Regions from separate parts of the Pantoea trifolii genome, predicted to be linked through region 2. Evidence: predicted binding sites of a transcription regulator. Region 2 holds the regulator's gene; the other holds the start of a gene.
The links. The regulator sigma-54, encoded in region 2, starts transcription at its own class of promoters, with help from an activator protein. The targets are predictions, from matches to a motif close to GTTGGCACANNTTTCGCTNT.

Region 1 (9,658 bases), 3.2 Mb from region 2:
TTCAGCCTCGCCTTAGGGGTCGACTCACCCTGCTCCGATTAACGTTGAACAGGAACCCTTGGTCTTCCGGCGAGCGGGCTTTTCACCCGCTTTATCGTTACTTATGTCAGCATTCGCACTTCTGATACCTCCAGCATGCCTCACAGCACACCTTCAACGGCTTACAGAACGCTCCCCTACCCAACAACACATAGTGTCGCTGCCGCAGCTTCGGTGCATGGTTTAGCCCCGTTACATCTTCCGCGCAGGCCGACTCGACCAGTGAGCTATTACGCTTTCTTTAAATGATGGCTGCTTCTAAGCCAACATCCTGGCTGTCTGTGCCTTCCCACATCGTTTCCCACTTAACCATGACTTTGGGACCTTAGCTGGCGGTCTGGGTTGTTTCCCTCTTCACGACGGACGTTAGCACCCGCCGTGTGTCTCCCGTGATAACATTCTTCGGTATTCGCAGTTTGCATCGGGTTGGTAAGCCGGGATGGCCCCCTAGCCGAAACAGTGCTCTACCCCCGAAGATGAGTTCACGAGGCGCTACCTAAATAGCTTTCGGGGAGAACCAGCTATCTCCCGGTTTGATTGGCCTTTCACCCCCAGCCACAAGTCATCCGCTAATTTTTCAACATTAGTCGGTTCGGTCCTCCAGTTAGTGTTACCCAACCTTCAACCTGCCCATGGCTAGATCACCGGGTTTCGGGTCTATACCCTGCAACTTAACGCCCAGTTAAGACTCGGTTTCCCTGCGGCTCCCCTATACGGTTAACCTTGCTACAGAATATAAGTCGCTGACCCATTATACAAAAGGTACGCAGTCACCCCATTAAAGAGGCTCCCACTGCTTGTACGTACACGGTTTCAGGTTCTGTTTCACTCCCCTCGCCGGGGTTCTTTTCGCCTTTCCCTCACGGTACTGGTTCACTATCGGTCAGTCAGGAGTATTTAGCCTTGGAGGATGGTCCCCCCATATTCAGACAGGATACCACGTGTCCCGCCCTACTCTTCGAACTCACAGTATGTGCACTTTCGTGTACGGGGCTATCACCCGGTATCGCGCGACTTTCCAGACGCTTCCACTAACGCACAAACTGATTCAGGTTCTGGGCTGTTCCCCGTTCGCTCGCCGCTACTGGGGGAATCTCGGTTGATTTCTTTTCCTCTGGGTACTTAGATGTTTCAGTTCCCCAGGTTCGCCTCGCAACACTATGTATTCATGTTGCGATGATGCACTGAGTGCACCGGGTTTCCCCATTCGGACATCGTCGGCTGTAGCGGTTCATATCACCTTACCGACGCTTTACGCAGATTAGCACGTCCTTCATCGCCTCTGACTGCCAGGGCATCCACCGTGTACGCTTAGTCGCTTAACCTCACAACCCACAGGCGTTTTGCAACGCTGCGGACTGCAGGCATTGAGAGACTCGAACATGTTGTTATTCATTTCTTATTACGGAGAAATGAACCAACACGTCGTTTCAATTTTCAGCTTGTTCCGGATTGTTAAAGAGCAATAACTTCGCAATGTACCCGAGGATACATTCTGAAGTTAGTTATCAACGTGGGGTCGTTGATGGTGGAGCTAAGCGGGATCGAACCGCTGACCTCCTGCGTGCAAGGCAGGCGCTCTCCCAGCTGAGCTATAGCCCCATAGAGTTTTGCAAAACGCGTGCTTACCAGGAGAATTCTTTCAGGTTCAAGGCGTGTCGATGCGAAGCATACTCAAGTATGCGAGCTATCGGCACAACGCGGAAACTGGAAGAATTTGGTAGGCCTGAGTGGACTTGAACCACCGACCTCACCCTTATCAGGGGTGCGCTCTAACCACCTGAGCTACAAGCCTGCAGGCGTTTTACGCTCTTCTTTAATTTCATCAGACAATCTGTGTGAGCACTGCGCGGGAAGGTATCTTCAGGTAAGGAGGTGATCCAACCGCAGGTTCCCCTACGGTTACCTTGTTACGACTTCACCCCAGTCATGAATCACAAAGTGGTAAGCGCCCTCCCGAAGGTTAAGCTACCTACTTCTTTTGCAACCCACTCCCATGGTGTGACGGGCGGTGTGTACAAGGCCCGGGAACGTATTCACCGTAGCATTCTGATCTACGATTACTAGCGATTCCGACTTCACGGAGTCGAGTTGCAGACTCCGATCCGGACTACGACGCACTTTATGAGGTCCGCTTGCTCTCGCGAGGTCGCTTCTCTTTGTATGCGCCATTGTAGCACGTGTGTAGCCCTACTCGTAAGGGCCATGATGACTTGACGTCATCCCCACCTTCCTCCAGTTTATCACTGGCAGTCTCCTTTGAGTTCCCGGCCGAACCGCTGGCAACAAAGGATAAGGGTTGCGCTCGTTGCGGGACTTAACCCAACATTTCACAACACGAGCTGACGACAGCCATGCAGCACCTGTCTCACGGTTCCCGAAGGCACTAAAGCATCTCTGCTAAATTCCGTGGATGTCAAGAGTAGGTAAGGTTCTTCGCGTTGCATCGAATTAAACCACATGCTCCACCGCTTGTGCGGGCCCCCGTCAATTCATTTGAGTTTTAACCTTGCGGCCGTACTCCCCAGGCGGTCGACTTAACGCGTTAGCTCCGGAAGCCACTCCTCAAGGGAACAACCTCCAAGTCGACATCGTTTACGGCGTGGACTACCAGGGTATCTAATCCTGTTTGCTCCCCACGCTTTCGCACCTGAGCGTCAGTCTTTGTCCAGGGGGCCGCCTTCGCCACCGGTATTCCTCCAGATCTCTACGCATTTCACCGCTACACCTGGAATTCTACCCCCCTCTACAAGACTCTAGCCTGCCAGTTTCGAATGCAGTTCCCAGGTTAAGCCCGGGGATTTCACATCCGACTTGACAGACCGCCTGCGTGCGCTTTACGCCCAGTAATTCCGATTAACGCTTGCACCCTCCGTATTACCGCGGCTGCTGGCACGGAGTTAGCCGGTGCTTCTTCTGCGGGTAACGTCAATCGGTGAAGCTATTAACTTCACCGCCTTCCTCCCCGCTGAAAGTACTTTACAACCCGAAGGCCTTCTTCATACACGCGGCATGGCTGCATCAGGCTTGCGCCCATTGTGCAATATTCCCCACTGCTGCCTCCCGTAGGAGTCTGGACCGTGTCTCAGTTCCAGTGTGGCTGGTCATCCTCTCAGACCAGCTAGGGATCGTCGCCTAGGTGAGCCATTACCCCACCTACTAGCTAATCCCATCTGGGCACATCCGATGGTGTGAGGCCCGAAGGTCCCCCACTTTGGTCTTGCGACGTTATGCGGTATTAGCTACCGTTTCCAGTAGTTATCCCCCTCCATCGGGCAGTTTCCCAGACATTACTCACCCGTCCGCCACTCGTCACCCGAGAGCAAGCTCTCTGTGCTACCGTTCGACTTGCATGTGTTAGGCCTGCCGCCAGCGTTCAATCTGAGCCATGATCAAACTCTTCAATTTAAGTTTGATTTGCTGAAACAAGTTCAGCGGTGCTCATCTGTAAAACGTCATAATGAATTTCATTATGTGTTCACTCGTGAGGCTTTGATATTTTGTTGCGTCCTAAGACGCTGATATCAATCCTGCGAGTGCCCACACAGATTGTCTGATAAATTGTTAAAGAGCGTTGCGAGCAGCGGCTGAACCGTCTGTCGCGAGGTGGCGTATACTACGCTACTCTCCTTCGGAGTCAAACACTTTTTTCAGCGTTTTCATCCGGCGGGATGAATTTCTTCACTCCCTGCTGAGCCGTCTGCGTTGCCGCTTTGCCGTCTCAGTGGTGGCGCATTATAGGGATCCGAATTTTTTGCACAACCCCTTTTTTCGATCTTTTTAATCGACTGCCGAGTTTTCACTCTTTTCGCTGCGATCGCGAGCGATCCGCTCAAAAATCATCTTGTTTATCCGACTTTTAAGCCGCAGGCTTGGTAAAAACGTAAAAGGAGAAGCTCATGTCTACAGCCCTACGACCTTATAAGAACCATTTTCCGCAACAAGGCGACCGCGTGATGATCGACAGCAGCAGCGTGGTGGTGGGTGAAGTACAACTTGCCGATGACGTCAGCATCTGGTCGCTGGTTGCTATTCGCGGTGACGTCAATAAAGTGATGATAGGTAAAAGAAGCAATATTCAGGATGGCAGCGTACTGCATGTCACTCACAAGTCCACCAGCAACCCAGAAGGTTATCCGCTGATTGTCGGCGAAGATGTCACAGTAGGGCATAAGGCGATGCTGCACGGCTGTACTATCGGCAATCGCGTACTGGTTGGTATGGGATCCATTCTACTGGACGGCGTGATCGTTGAAGATGATGTGATGATTGGCGCTGGCAGTTTGGTGCCGCCAGGTAAACGGCTGGAAAGTGGCTACCTGTATTTAGGCAGCCCGGTTAAACAAGTGCGCCCACTCAGTGAAGCGGAGATTGCCGGGCTGCTTTATTCGTCCAACAACTATGTGGGTTGGAAGAATGAATATCTCGATCAGGAAAGCCAAACTCATCCCTGATAGCCAACCTTATCCCTGCTGCATCGACTGCTTTAGTTTGGCAATCACTGGCGTGATCTCTGGCATCACGCCATGCCATAAATGGAAAGCATGAGCGGCTTGACCCACTAACATACCAACGCCATCCGCCAGCTGCTGCGCGCCCTGCTGCTGACACCACACTAAGAATGGTGTCAAACCTTGTTGATAAAACATGTCGTAGCACCGCGTTTGCGCATGAATTAGCGATGTGGCCAACGCCGGAACTTTGCCATCAACACCACTTGAGGTCGCATTAATGATCAGATCAAATTGCTGATCTGCTAATTGCTCTAAGCTGGCCGCTTTAATATCCCCGCTATGCTGGAAAATCTCTACCAGCTGCTCGGCGCGTTCCACGGTGCGATTCACCACCACCAGCGAACATCCGAATGAAAGCAGAGGCAGGATCACACCACGCGCAGCACCACCGGCGCCCACCAGCAGAATTTGATCGCCGGGATGGATCATCTGCAATCGTTCCAGATCGCTGAGCAAGCCGATGCCATCCGTGTTATCCCCGAAGATCTTGCCCTGCGCATCTTTCTTTAAGGTATTAACCGCACCAGATAATGCCGCGCGCTCACTGAGCTCATCGGCAAATTCCCACGCCTGCTGTTTAAAAGGCAGTGTGACATTGGCACCTTTACCGCCTTGCGCAAAAAAATCCGCGATCGACTGTGGAAATCCCTCAAGTGGCGCGCACTCCTTGCCATATCGATGCTCAATGCCAGTTTGCTCAGCGAACAGGCGGTGAATGAAAGGAGATTTGCTATGCGCAATGGGATGACCAAAAACGGCAAAATTTTCCATGTATTAGCCCTGACGGATAAGTTCACCGCTAATGACGTCGCGGATTTCAGAAGGATTCAGTCGCCCACCTGTTTCAGCATGCAAGACCGGGAACTGCGGACCAAATTGCTTAGCAACCTCATCCGCATTACGGCATGGCGGTTCGCCGGAAAGATTGGCGCTGGTCGAAACCAGAGGTTTACCAAAACCACGACACAAAGCCTGTACGTGCGGATGATCGCTAACGCGGATGGCCAGAGAGTCAAAACGCCCGGTTAACCAGCGCGGCGTATGTGGCGAGGCGGGCACCACATAGGTTACCGGGCCAGGCCAACTTTCAAACATACGTTCGCGCTGCAGCACCGAGAGTTCACGATCCGCGATATAAGGTTCCAGCTGCGCGTAATCGGCTGCAATCAAAATGAGTCCCTTCTCGACTGGACGCTGCTTGAGCGCCAAAAGCGCCATTACGGCTTCTTCACTGTCGGGATCGCAGCCCAATCCAAACACGGCTTCGGTTGGATAGGCGATAACTTCCTGTTGCTGTAGTTTCTCAATGCAATAATCGAGACTACCCGCTGAATACTGACTTGGCTTCATGATGATGATTCGTCCTGGACGATAGGCTTACCGCAGCGTTTGCTGGCGCAGAAGCGCTTCATGCCTTGTGCGGTTTTCTTCTCTATTAATAATGGGAACTGGCAATGCGGGCAAACGCCTTCAACCGGCGCTGCGTTAAGGGCAAACTGACAATCTGGATAGCGATCGCAGGAGTAGAAGGTTTTGCCATAGCGCGAGCGCCGTTGTACCAGTTTACCGTTCTGACATTGCGGACAGGCGATAGCTGTTTCATCTGGCTTATCGATGGTTTCGGTGTAATCACATTCCGGATAATGACTGCAACCCACGAACATGCCAAATCGTCCCTGACGCAGAACTTTGTCTGCGCCACACTGCGGGCACGCATGGCCTTCCAGTACTTTAACGACATGACCATCTCCCTGACTTTTCAGCGGGCGGATGTAATCGCAGGTGGGATAATTCACACACCCCAGAAAAGGGCCGTGTTTGCCAGAACGTATAACTAATTCTGCCCCGCAAGCGGGGCAGGGATCGTGTTTAGGCACGGAGAATAGTGCTGATTTACTCATATTACCGGTTGCATCAATCGCAGATTATTAATGCAGCATACCTTCATTGACGTCGAATAACAGTTCTTCCATTTGCTGATAGGCGTTTTCACATCCTGGGATGTTAAACAGCACCATCAACACTACCCATTTGAGATCTTCAAGATCGAATTCGAGGGTATCAAGGGCCATTACACGTTCGATGACCATTTCGCGCGTTTCCATATTCAGCACCTGGACCTGTTCCAGGAACAAAATAAAACCGCGACATTCTGCATCTAAGCGCTGGTTTTCCTCTTCGGTGTAGATTCGCATTGAGAGCGGATCGTTTGCCATGAGTACAGGCGCAACCAAGCCTTCCTGATAATCCGCTAACCGTTCAAGCCAATTCAACGCATTGTAGATATCTTCACGATGAAAACCGGCATCGGTTAAATCATCGGTCAATTTATCCTGATCAACGCGCATTTCAGCTTCGTTGTGGATATACGTCTCAAACAAGTACATAAGTACGTCGAACATGGCATGCCCTCCTCAATCGGACATAGCCGCCGGGTACAGCTGCGATCCATCCTGCTAACTCCAGCTCCAGCAGGTGAGCTGCGATAACTGGCACAGGTTGGCCGGCACGTTCAGCGACGACGTCAACAGGTGTAACCTCATCACCTACGTTAGCCAACACAGTTGCAAATGGCAATGGCACATCGTCACTGTGTTGTGAATATATTGTTTCTGAACTGCTATCAGGCAACCATTGAAGTGTTGAATGTAAATCTTCAAGGATATTGTTGGGATGCGCCACCAGCAGCGCGCCTTGCTGGATAAGCCAGTGCGTTCCTTCACTGCCGGGATTGCCTAGCGCGCCGGGTAACGCATAAACGTTACGATTTTGTTCCAAAGCGTAGCGTGCCGTCACCAGCGATCCGCTTTTCAAAGTGGCCTCAATCACCAATACGCCAAGGCTTAAACCACTGATGATGTGATTACGTCGGGGAAAATTCACCGCATGCGGTGCTGTATCAAGGGGGAATTCCGAGATCAGTGCGCCACCGCCAGTGATGATCTCGCGTGCCAGCGCTTGATGACTTTTAGGGTAAATATGCTGTAGTCCGCTACCTAACACTGCCACAGTTTTACCTTGCACTTCTAGCGCGGCCCGATGCGCCACGCCATCAATTCCGCGCGCCAGACCGCTGGTGATGGTCAATCCACTCAGCGCCAATTGCTGAGTAAACCAGCTTCCCCATTGCTTACCATAATGCGTGCAATGACGGCTGCCCACGACACCGAGTTGAGGCGTCTGCAAGACATCCAAATTTCCAGCGACATACAACAATGAGGGACGTCGACTAATTTCCGCTAACGCCGAGGGATAATGCTCATCGATACAGGAAACTAAGTGATGCTGTTCATCCTCCAGCCACAGACGCGTTCGTTCTAACTGGCGTGGACACAGCACTTTAAACTGTTGTCGCTGGGTTTCGTTTAATCCCTGATCCTGTAAAAGATCGTCATCAACCTGAGCATTACTCTGCAATGCATGAGCTAACTGTCTGACAACCTGACCGCTTAAGCCTTTCACATTTGCCAGCCTAAGCATCCATTCAATTCTCTCCATGCTGCACTCCCTGTCAGCCGCGCTATCATGCGGTGCAATGCTGTCAATCAGGCATCAAAAAGTCTACAATATGAGGCAGTAATCTTTTCTTTAACGCATACAGATCTGGATATTTATGTCAGTTTTGCAGGTATTACATTTCCCTGATGACCGCCTTCGCAAAATCGCTGCGCCGGTGGCAACCGTAAACGCAGACGTTCAGCGTATTGTCGACGACATGTTTGAAACCATGTACGCCGAAGAAGGTATTGGTTTAGCGGCGACTCAGGTCGATATTCATCAGCGCATCATTGTTATTGATGTTTCAGAAAACCGTGACGAGCGTTTGGTGCTGATCAATCCGGAACTGCTGGAAAAAAGCGGTGAAACCGGTATTGAAGAAGGCTGCCTTTCCATCCCTGAACAACGTGCATTTGTGCCGCGCGCAGAGTGGGTAAAAGTGCGTGCGCAGGATCGCGACGGCAAAAGCTTTGAGCTGGAAACCGACGGTCTGCTGGCGATTTGTATCCAGCATGAAATCGATCATCTCGATGGCAAACTTTTCATCGATTATCTGTCGCCACTGAAACGTCAGCGTATCAAACAGAAGCTGGAAAAATTGGCCCGCCTTAACGCACGCGAAGATTAGAAGATTAAGTGCTAATAGAAGGTTAAACTGTGTCTGCACCGCTCAAAATTATCTTTGCCGGTACACCTGACTTTGCAGCGCGTCATTTAGACGCGCTGCTTGCTTCTGAGCATCAGGTTGTTGGCGTCTTTACCCAGCCCGATCGTCCAGCTGGACGCGGAAACAAGCTTACGCCAAGCCCGGTAAAAGTCCTGGCACAGGCGCACGATATCCCCTTATTTCAGCCGAAATCCCTGAAGCCTGAAGAGAACCAGCATCTGGTTGCCGATCTACAGGCCGATATCATGGTGGTGGTCGCTTATGGCTTGATCCTGCCGAAAGCCGTACTGGTGATGCCGCGCCTGGGTTGTATTAATGTGCATGGTTCGCTGCTGCCACGCTGGCGCGGTGCGGCACCCATCCAGCGCTCTCTCTGGGCCGGCGATAGCGAAACCGGTGTCACCATTATGCAGATGGATGTTGGCCTTGATACCGGCGACATGCTGCATAAACTCTCCTGCCCAATTACGGCGGAAGACACCAGCGCTTCGCTGTATGAGAAGCTGGCGCAACTCGGTCCACAAGGCATGCTGTTAACGCTGGGTCTGCTGGCAAGTGGTAATGCTAAGCCAGAAGTTCAGGATGAAGCGCTGGCCTCTTATGCCGAGAAGCTGAGTAAAGAAGAAGCACGACTCGATTGGTCACTTTCAGCAGCGCAGTTGGAACGTTGTATTCGTGCCTTCAATCCATGGCCAATGAGCTATTTCATGATTGAAGAACAACCGGTAAAAGTGTGGCAGGCAACGGTTTTGCCGCATCAGAACAAACAACCCGGTGAAATCGTTCATGCTGATAAACAAGGCATTCAGATTGCAACGGCCGATGGTGTGCTGAATCTGGTATCGCTGCAACCTGCCGGTAAAAAAGCCATGTCCGCTCAGGACCTGCTCAATTCGCGCCGCGAATGGTTCGTACCTGGAATCGTTCTGGCCTGATCCTC
Region 2 (9,658 bases):
TGTATCGCTGACGTACGAACAGTGGCTGCAATATCCCGATGGGCGCAAAGCCTGTTTCGAAATCCGCAAAGTGCCCTATTACGATCGCGTGGGTAAACGCAGTGGCCTGATGGGCTTTGGCCGCGATATTACCGAGCGTAAGCGCTATCAGGACGCGCTGGAGAACGCCAGCCGTGAGAAGACCACCTTTATTTCAACTATCAGCCACGAGCTGCGTACGCCGCTGAATGGCATCGTTGGGCTGAGTCGCATCCTGCTGGATACCGACCTCAATCAGGAGCAACTCAAGTACCTCAAAACCATTCACGTTTCAGCCATCACGCTGGGCAACATCTTCAATGATGTGATCGAAGTGGACAAAATCGAGCGCCGCAAAGTGCAGCTGGATAATCAGCCGCTGGATTTCACCGGCTTTCTCGCCGATCTGGAAAACCTCTCCGGTCTGCTGGCGCAGCCAAAAGGGCTGAAGTTTGTCATGGCGCCAGAGCTGCCGCTGCCGCATAAAATCTCGGCGGATGGTACGCGCTTGCGTCAGATTCTGTGGAACCTGATTGGCAACGCCGTGAAATTTACCCAGCAGGGCGAGATTGTGGTGCGCGTCGCCTATCGTCAGGATGAAACGCTGCACTTTGAAGTGCAGGATTCCGGTATGGGCATTCCGCAGGAAGAGCAGGACAAGATCTTCGCGATGTATTACCAGGTGAAAGATCAGCACGGTGGCAAACCGGCGACGGGCACCGGCATCGGTTTGGCGGTCTCGCGTCGTCTGGCACAGGCGATGGGCGGCGATATCAGCGTCAGTAGCGTCGCGGGGCAGGGTTCCTGCTTTACCGTCGAGATCAACGCGCCACGCGTCGCTGAGGAAGTGGAAGACGACAATCTGGATGACAGCATGCCATTGCCGGCGCTGCACGTGTTGTTGGTGGAAGATATCGAGCTCAACGTCATTGTAGCGCGTTCGGTGCTGGAGAAGCTGGGCTGCAGCGTCGACGTCGCGATGACCGGAACGGATGCGCTGGCGATGTTTGATCCGCAGGAGTTCGATCTGGTGCTGCTCGATATTCAGCTACCGGATATGACCGGCCTCGACGTGTCGCGTGCCATCCATCAGCGTTATGCAGATGTGGCGCTGCCGCCGCTGGTGGCATTGACCGCCAACGTCCTGAAAGACAAAAAAGAGTATCTCGATGCCGGCATGGATGATGTGTTGAGCAAACCGCTTGCCGTGCCAGCGCTGACGGCGGTGATCAAGAAGTTCTGGGATTATCAGCCGGAACAGGAAGAGATTGCCGTCGATTCATCAGACGCACAGTCGCGTACGCTGTTAGATGTGACGATGCTGGAGCAATACATTGAGCTGGTTGGCCCAGGATTGATTACCCAAAGCCTCACTATGTTTGAGCAGATGATGCCGGGTTATCTCGACGTGCTGGATTCCAACATGATGGCGCGCGACCAAAAAGGCATTGCTGAAGAAGGACACAAGATCAAAGGTGCAGCAGGTTCGGTTGGCTTACTGCATTTGCAGCAGCTAGCGAAACAGATTCAGTCGCCAGAATTGCCAGCGTGGTGGGACAATGTGCAAGAGTGGGTCGACGAATTAAAACAGGAATGGCTCAGAGACGTGAACGTTTTACGCGAATGGGTCGCTGAGCGGGAAAAATTACAGGACGTTAGAAAAAAATGACCCCAGTCGAAACTGGGGTGCGCGAATACTGCGCCAACACCAGGGAAATGGGTACTGTTGCTATTATTAGAAATCGAATAAGAAAGCAACAGTTCGGTATTGGTTAACGCTCCAAAATCACCTTAACAAATTCGCCAATGCTTGCGACAAGATTCATTAAATTGTGTGATGTTGAGCAGCGATTAAATACAGAAAACATTAATTTGATGACACAGTCAAGCAAGGAATTAATTTCTTTGCCATATTGCACCTTTTTTGACCAAATGTTCTGCTTTTAGCCTGGTTTTGCTTCAGTGAGCCACAAGAAAATCCGGGTGGAAGCATGGAAAATCTGATTCTGACAAAAAATTGAGGTTAAGTGAGATTAACACTCTGATGTTTATAGGTAAAAACAGATTTTTCGACGGCTTATCCAAAACGTTTTGGAAACCTTAAACGGAAAGTTCCAGTTTAGAGTTTATTGAATAATGTAAACCAAACGTGCGGTAAATCGCTTTACCATCCGTGAGGTCGAATGTGCGCAGGATCGTACAGATTTGGTGGCATTTTTCAGAATGGTCTCTGTTATCAATGAACATGTTCGAACAACAGTAAAATTGATAGTTAAGTATCATGAAAGAATTTGCGTGAGCGATATCACATTCAGTTAAGTGTCCATGCATGCAGCATTTGATCTATTTATCGTTATGGAACCGATTCCTTTTTGGCGGAAGTGCTTGATGTGATTGGCTCTAATAGAGGAACACTGATTACAATGGCAACAATTTTCCAGACGTCTTTACCTGTCTGAGGATAAAATTTAGTGGTTAATCGTTGGTATTCGCTATTGTGACTTGGGTGATTGATTAATACAGGGAACAGGTAAGAGAAAATTGCATGAGCAAGAGTAAAGGGACACTGGGAAAACGTATTAAAGTGCTGATTGCTAAAGTGCTGCTGGCCTGGCTTGGCATCTGGTTAGCGGGCATTTTGCTGTTTGCATTTTTACCGGTACCGTTCTCGGCGGTGATGGTGGAACGGCAAATCGGCGCCTGGTTTACCGGGCGTTTTGATTATGTGGCGCACTCGGATTGGGTCGGCATGGACGAGATCTCGCCATGGATGGCATTAGCGGTTATCGCCTCTGAAGATCAAAAGTTCCCTGAGCATTGGGGCTTTGATGTTGATGCTATCCAGTCAGTGCTGGATAACGATGGCAATGAACGCATGCGCGGCGCTTCAACCCTTTCGCAGCAGACGGCGAAAAACCTGTTGCTGTGGGATGGTCGCAGCTGGTTGCGTAAAGGGCTGGAAGCAGGATTAACGGTGGGAATCGAAACCGTGTGGACTAAGAGGCGTATCCTGACGGTTTATCTCAATATCGCAGAATTTGGCGACGGCGTGTTTGGCGTGGAAGAGGCTTCACAGCGCTATTTCCACAAACCCGCCAGCCGTCTGACGATGTCTGAAGCGGCATTACTGGCAGCGGTTCTGCCCAATCCGATCCGTTTCCGCGCTGATGCGCCTTCAGGCTACACGCGGCAGCGCCAGCAGTGGATTATGCGGCAGATGCGCCAGTTGGGCGGCGAAGGTTTCCTCAACCGATACAAGCTGCATTGATAGGTTTAATCTTCGTCAAAGCCCGCTTCAAACAGTTCTATAACCGCTGCCAGCGCCTGCTCTTCCTGCGGGCCGCTGGCTTCAATCTCAATATGGCCGCCTTTCGCTGAGTCGAGCATCAGCAGCGCAATCACGCTGCTGGCTTCGGCTTCGGTGCCCGATTCGTTACGCAGCAACACTTCAGCATCAAAACTCTGCACCAGCTCGAACAGCTTCATTGCCGGGCGCGCGTGCATGCCCAGCTTGTTACGAATCTCAACGGTTTGCTTCACGGTCATGATTTACGTTTTTCCAGAGTGCGATGACGAGATTGCACGTTTTTACCGCGTGAACGGAAATAATCCGCCAATTGTTCAGCGATATACACTGAGCGGTGCTTCCCGCCAGTACAGCCGATGGCGACGGTGAGATAGCTGCGGTTGTTGGTTTCCAGCATCGGCAGCCACAGTTCCAGGTAGCTGCGCGTTTGATAGATAAAGTTATGTACTTCGGTGTGGCGATCGAGGAAGGCGGCAACCGGACGATCCAGGCCGGTCATCGGACGCAGTTTGGGATCCCAATGCGGGTTCGGCAGGAAGCGCACATCGAAGACATAATCGGCGTCGATTGGAATGCCGTGTTTGAAGCCGAATGACTCAAACACCATGGTGAGTTCACGCTCGCGCTTGCCCAGCAGGCGCGTGCGCAGCATCTCCGCCAATTCATGAACCGACATCTCGGAGGTATCGATAATCAGATCGGCGCGTGAGCGCAGCGGCTCCAGCAGATCATTCTCTTCATCGATAGCACTCTCCAGCGACAGATTTTTGCTGGAGAGCGGATGCAGACGACGCGTATCGCTGTAGCGGCGAATCAGCGTGTTGCGATCGGTATCGAGAAACAGCAGTTGCGGCGAGAAGGTATCAGGCAGATTGTTGAGCGCGGCTTCAAAGACTTCCGGTGATTCCGGCATGTTGCGCACGTCAATGCTGACCGCCGCAGAGATATTGCGTTCGGTTAAGGTATTCGCCAGCTCCGGCAGCAAAACCACCGGCAAGTTGTCGACACAGTAAAAGCCCATATCTTCAAGGGCACGCAGCGCGACTGATTTTCCTGAGCCTGACCGACCGCTAACGATCATCAGCACCATCACATTTCTCCCGTTTTAAACCGGCGAACAGGCCGGTAAAAGTGTTTCTCGCTTAAGAGTGTGCTTCCTGAGCTTCTGTGATAATGGCGTAGAGCTCTTCGTCGCTCTGTGCCGCACGCAAACGACGACAGACGGTTTTATCCGCCAGACGTTTGGCAACCAGCGAAAGCGTGTGCAAGTGGGTTTTACACTGGTCTGCAGGTACCAGCAGGGCAAACAGCAGGTCAACCGGCTGATTGTCTACCGCATCAAAAGCGATAGGCTGATCGAGGCTGATAAACACGCCGACAGCGCGTAATGTGTCCTCCTCCAGCTTGCCATGTGGAATGGCAATGCCGTTGCCAATACCGGTACTGCCCATACGTTCGCGGGTCAGGATGGCTTCGAAAAGCGTCTGGTGCGGCAGATTGAGCTGCTTCGCTGCCAGCTCGCTGATAATTTCCAGCGCGCGTTTTTTACTCTGGCAGTGTACGCCGCTACGGGTACAGTCCAGTGAAAGGACCGAGCTCAATTCCAGTGTTAGATCGTTGTTCATCATCGTTTCACTTGCGAGTTCACATAGCCGCGAGGTTCAGGCGATTGATTTCATTGCCGTTCGCCCGCTGGCGCTTGCGCAGATGACAAAACGGGGCGGTAATATCCGCCCCATTAAGCTCTAAGTGCCGAATCAGTCAGCACTCTGCAAGCGTGAAGGTTAGTGTTTTTTCAGTTTGTCTTTGTGTTTGGTCAGCTGACGGGAAAGCTTGTCGATTAACCCGTCGATGGCCGCGTACATGTCTTCCGCTTCCGATGTGGCGTGCAGCTCCCCGCCGTTGACGTGCAGTGTTGCATCCGCAATCTGCGTCACCTTCTCAACCTTCAGAACAATATAAACCTGATTGATACGATCAAAATAGTGTTCCAGTTTGGCAAATTTGGTATTTACAAATTCACGCAGAGGTTCGGTAATCTCAACATTAAGTCCGGTAAGGTTTAGCTGCATAGGTCTTCCTTCTTCGTTCGGTCAAACCAGCTGTTTACGCTGGTTTGATGGCGGTATAGATAAAGACTCGCGATATTTAGCAACCGTACGTCGCGCTACCATGATGCCCTGTTCGGATAACATGGAGGTCAGTTTGCTGTCGCTCAAGGGTTTTGCGGGGTTTTCCGCCGAGATCAATTTTTTCACTAATGCACGAATCGCCGTAGACGAGGCTTCGCCGCCGCCCTCGGTGTTGACGTGACTGGAGAAAAAATACTTCAGTTCAAAGATGCCACGCGGGCTGTGTAAATACTTTTGCGTGGTCACGCGGGAAATAGTGGATTCGTGCATATCAACAGCCTGAGCGATATCCGCCAGCACCATCGGACGCATGTACTCCTCACCCTGCTCAAAAAATGCCTGCTGCTGTTCAACGATACAGCGTGTCACTTTCAGCAGCGTGTCGTTACGGCTCTCCAGGCTCTTAATCAGCCACTTGGCTTCCTGTAAGTTGCTACGAATATACTGATTATCGCTTTCATTACGGCCAGCTCCGCCCATCGCAGCATACTGCTGATTGATTTTCAGGCGCGGCATGCTGTCGGAATTGAGTTCAACTGTCCAGCGCTTGCTGATTTTACGCACCAGCACATCGGGAATGACATATTCCGGTTCGCTGGTATTGATTGACTGGCCAGGGCGCGGATCCAGTGACTGAATCAGCAACATCGCCTCCTTCAGCACCTCTTCCTTCAGACGGGTTACGCGTATCAGGCTGCGGAAATCATGGTTGGCCAGCAGATCAAGATGTTCGCTCACAATCAGGCGCGCTTCCGCCAGCATGGGCGTGGCGGCATCATATTGCGACAGCTGGACTAACAGGCAATCACGCAAATCACGGGCACCAACGCCGACTGGATCAAAACGCTGCACGCGCTTGAGCACGGCTTCAACTTCTTCCAGCGTCAGCTCTTCATCGCCAATACTGTCATAAATATCTTGTAAGTTGACGGTGAGATAGCCGGTGTCGTCAATGGCATCAACAATGGATGTGGCGATGGCGCGATCGGTATCAGTGAACGGCGTTAACTCCACTTGCCACATAAGATAATCCTGCAGCGATTGCGTGGTTTCGCCCTGATAGATTGGCAGTTCGTCATCCTGGTAATCGGTGCCGGTGCCTGACGGCGTGCCCGCCGTGTAGATTTCGTCCCAGGTGGCGTCGAGCGGGAGATCTTCAGGCATGTCTTTCTGTTCAAGTGCTTCACGTGTGTCTAATGAATCACTCTCTTGTTCCTGAAATTCTCGCGCGTCGATTTCTTCGTGCAGATCGGTTTGTTCAAGCAGCGGATTGCTTTCCAGCGCCAGTTGGAGTTCTTGCTGGAGTTCAAGCGTAGAGAGTTGCAGCAAGCGAATGGCTTGCTGCAACTGTGGAGTCATCGCCAGCTGTTGGCTGAGCCTGAGTTGCAAACCTTGCTTCATAATTCGGTTAGAATTTCCTAAGCAAACGTAGGGTGTTACGACACCTTATCAGAGTCTGAACTCTTCGCCCAAATAAACACGCTTAACCTGCTCATCTACAAGAATTTCATCAGGCGTGCCATGGGCAATTAAATGACCCTGGCTAACGATATACGCGCGTTCACACACCGCGAGGGTTTCACGCACGTTGTGGTCGGTAATCAGTACGCCAAGGCCGCTGTCACGCAGATGCTCGATGATTTTTTTGATGTCGATAACCGAAATCGGGTCAACACCGGCAAAAGGCTCATCCAGCAGGATGAATTTCGGATTAGCCGCCAGCGCGCGGGCAATTTCCACACGACGGCGTTCACCACCCGACAGCGCCTGGCCCATGCTGTCGCGCAGATGGCCTATATGGAACTCTTCCATCAGCTCGTTGGCACGATCCTGACGCTGCTCTTCTGTCAGATCATCACGGATCTGCAGCACCGCCATCAGGTTGTCGTACACGCTCAGGCGGCGGAAGATCGAGGCTTCCTGCGGCAGATAGCCGATACCGCGACGGGCGCGCGCATGCAGCGGCAGGATGCTGATGTCTTCATCATCAATTATGATGCGGCCCGCATCGCGCGGCACAATTCCGACCACCATGTAAAAGGTGGTGGTTTTACCGGCACCGTTTGGGCCCAGCAGGCCGACAATCTCGCCGGATTTTACCTGCAGGCTAACATCTTCCACCACGCGGCGGCCTTTGTAGGCTTTCGCCAGGTTCTCAGCGATTAGTGTTGCCATAGCAATCAGTTACTCTTTTTAGGGCTCGCGGACGAACCGTTTTTGTCCTGCAGCTGCGACGGAACCAGAACGGTGGTCACGCGCTTGCTGTCACCCTGGCTGAACGCCTGCATCTTCTGCTCTTTCACCAGGTAAGTGATGCGGTCGCCTTTGATGTTGCTGTCCTGCTGCTGAATGAAGGCATTACCGGTCAGTTCAACAAAATCGTTCGCCAGTTCATAGTGCAGTTTACTGGCGTGGCCTTGCACCGGCTTGCCGTTATCCTGCATCTGATAGAAGGTGGCTGGCGTGCCGTAAGCATCAACGATGGTTTTCTTGCTATCGCCGCCCGGACGGGTGACGACCACTTTATCGGCGGTAATCTTGATGGAACCCTGGGTCACAATCACGTTGCCGGTAAAGGTCGCGACGTTGCCCTGCAGGTCCAGCGCCTGGTTGACGGAGTCAATATTCACCGGCTTGTCTGAGTCGCCAGTTAATGCCAGCGCAGGCAGGCTCGTTGCCAGCAGCGTACCCACCAGCAATAACTTAAGGCTATTTTTGTTCATTTTGAATTTCATAGGAAGTTTTGACCTTTTCAAGCAGCTCTGCGTGTTTCGTCCGTAAATTGCCGCGCATTTTCATGCCAGTGGAATTAAAACTGCGGCCAAAAAGGGTGACTTGATCGTCAGATGTCACATCCTGGGTGACCAAATTAACCTGAGCGTTATCGGTAAGGATGCGCTCAAGCTGTGAATCCTGGGTCAAGGTATTGACGACAACGTTGCCATAAAGATAAAGCATACGATCTTTAGTCAGCTTTGCCTTATCGGCGCGCACCGACCATGTCGCGACTTTGTTTACGTCATAGGTGGTCATCACCGGATTATCGAACCAACTTATCTCATCGGCAGCAAAGTAGGTGACTTTATCGGAGACCAGCTTATAGCCCAGCGCGCCTGTTGGGTTATACACCACCGTGTTCGATTTCTCGCTGGTGTAGGTTGGCGCTTGATCGTTGGTTGCTACCGGCGTTCGGTCGTCATCCTGGTTGGTGAGATTCCAGCCGATCAGCACTAAGGCGATCAAGGCCAGGATCAGCGTCATCCAACGCCTGCTCTTACTCATATTGATTGCCCTTTGGCATCCTCAAATTTGTTCTGCGCCATCAAGATCAGATCGCACAACTCACGTACCGCGCCGCGCCCACCGGCAATGCGGGTCACATAATGCGCGCGCGGCAGTAAAATCGGGTGGGCATCGGCAACGGCCACGCTCAAACCCGCCTGCGCCATCACCGGCCAGTCGATCAGGTCATCGCCAATGTAGGCGACCTGCTCTGCGGTCAATGACAGTTTATCCAGGAGTTCCCGCCAGGCCAAAAGCTTATCCGATTGTCCCTGGTAAAGATGCGTAATGCCGAGCGTCTTACAGCGATCTTCCAGCAGTTTTGCTTTGCGGCCGGTAATAATAGCCACTTCAACGCCGGAGGTCAGCAGGCAACGCACGCCATAACCATCGCGCACGTTAAAAGCTTTCAACTCTTCACCGCTGTTACCCATGTAAATCACGCCATCCGACATCACGCCATCAACGTCACAAATCAGCAGGCGAATCTTCGCAGCACGCGCCATGACTTCCGCGCTCACCGGACCGTAGCACGTCTCGACCATTGCTGTTTCAGCACTCATTGTTTCTTCCTGTTCAGACTACGCCAGCGCGCAGCATGTCATGCATATGTACCACACCGAGCAGGCGATCGTCATCGGCCACCAGCAGGGCGGTGATGTTTTTGTTTTGCATCAGATTAAGGGCATCGACCGCGAGCATATTCGGGCGCACGCGAATACCGCCGCTGGTCATCACTTCCTGAATGGTGGCTTTCTGGAAATCGATGCCCATATCGAACACGCGGCGCAAGTCACCATCGGTGAAGATGCCTTCGATTTTCATCAGGTCATCGACAATCACCGTTAAACCAAGATTCTTGCGGGTAATTTCCAGCAGCGCATCACGCATCGACGCATCACGGCTGACGTGCGGGATT

Region 1: NQH49_RS17565 (gamma carbonic anhydrase family protein) is a predicted target of sigma-54. The motif match lies at 3,835-3,854, and genes of this name have one in related genera.

What each region holds. Positions count from the first base shown of each region.
Region 1 covers NZ_JANIET010000001.1:3,789,570-3,799,227, forward strand. The annotation lists rRNA gene NQH49_RS17545 (23S ribosomal RNA) at 1-1,364, opposite strand, end outside; tRNA gene NQH49_RS17550 (tRNA-Ala) at 1,566-1,641, opposite strand; tRNA gene NQH49_RS17555 (tRNA-Ile) at 1,758-1,834, opposite strand; rRNA gene NQH49_RS17560 (16S ribosomal RNA) at 1,908-3,447, opposite strand; gene NQH49_RS17565 (gamma carbonic anhydrase family protein) at 3,939-4,493, shown strand; gene aroE (shikimate dehydrogenase) at 4,503-5,324, opposite strand; gene tsaC (L-threonylcarbamoyladenylate synthase type 1 TsaC) at 5,328-5,903, opposite strand; gene NQH49_RS17580 (DNA topoisomerase family protein) at 5,900-6,454, opposite strand; gene smg (DUF494 family protein Smg) at 6,482-6,955, opposite strand; gene dprA (DNA-protecting protein DprA) at 6,927-8,051, opposite strand; gene def (peptide deformylase) at 8,167-8,679, shown strand; gene fmt (methionyl-tRNA formyltransferase) at 8,709-9,653, shown strand.
Region 2 covers NZ_JANIET010000001.1:539,963-549,620, forward strand. The annotation lists gene arcB (aerobic respiration two-component sensor histidine kinase ArcB) at 1-1,687, shown strand, start outside; gene mtgA (monofunctional biosynthetic peptidoglycan transglycosylase) at 2,564-3,286, shown strand; gene npr (PTS phosphocarrier protein NPr) at 3,292-3,564, opposite strand; gene rapZ (RNase adapter RapZ) at 3,561-4,415, opposite strand; gene ptsN (PTS IIA-like nitrogen regulatory protein PtsN) at 4,468-4,950, opposite strand; gene hpf (ribosome hibernation promoting factor) at 5,110-5,397, opposite strand; gene rpoN (RNA polymerase factor sigma-54) at 5,419-6,858, opposite strand; gene lptB (LPS export ABC transporter ATP-binding protein) at 6,907-7,632, opposite strand; gene lptA (lipopolysaccharide ABC transporter substrate-binding protein LptA) at 7,638-8,192, opposite strand; gene lptC (LPS export ABC transporter periplasmic protein LptC) at 8,167-8,739, opposite strand; gene kdsC (3-deoxy-manno-octulosonate-8-phosphatase KdsC) at 8,736-9,302, opposite strand; gene kdsD (arabinose-5-phosphate isomerase KdsD) at 9,316-9,658, opposite strand, start outside.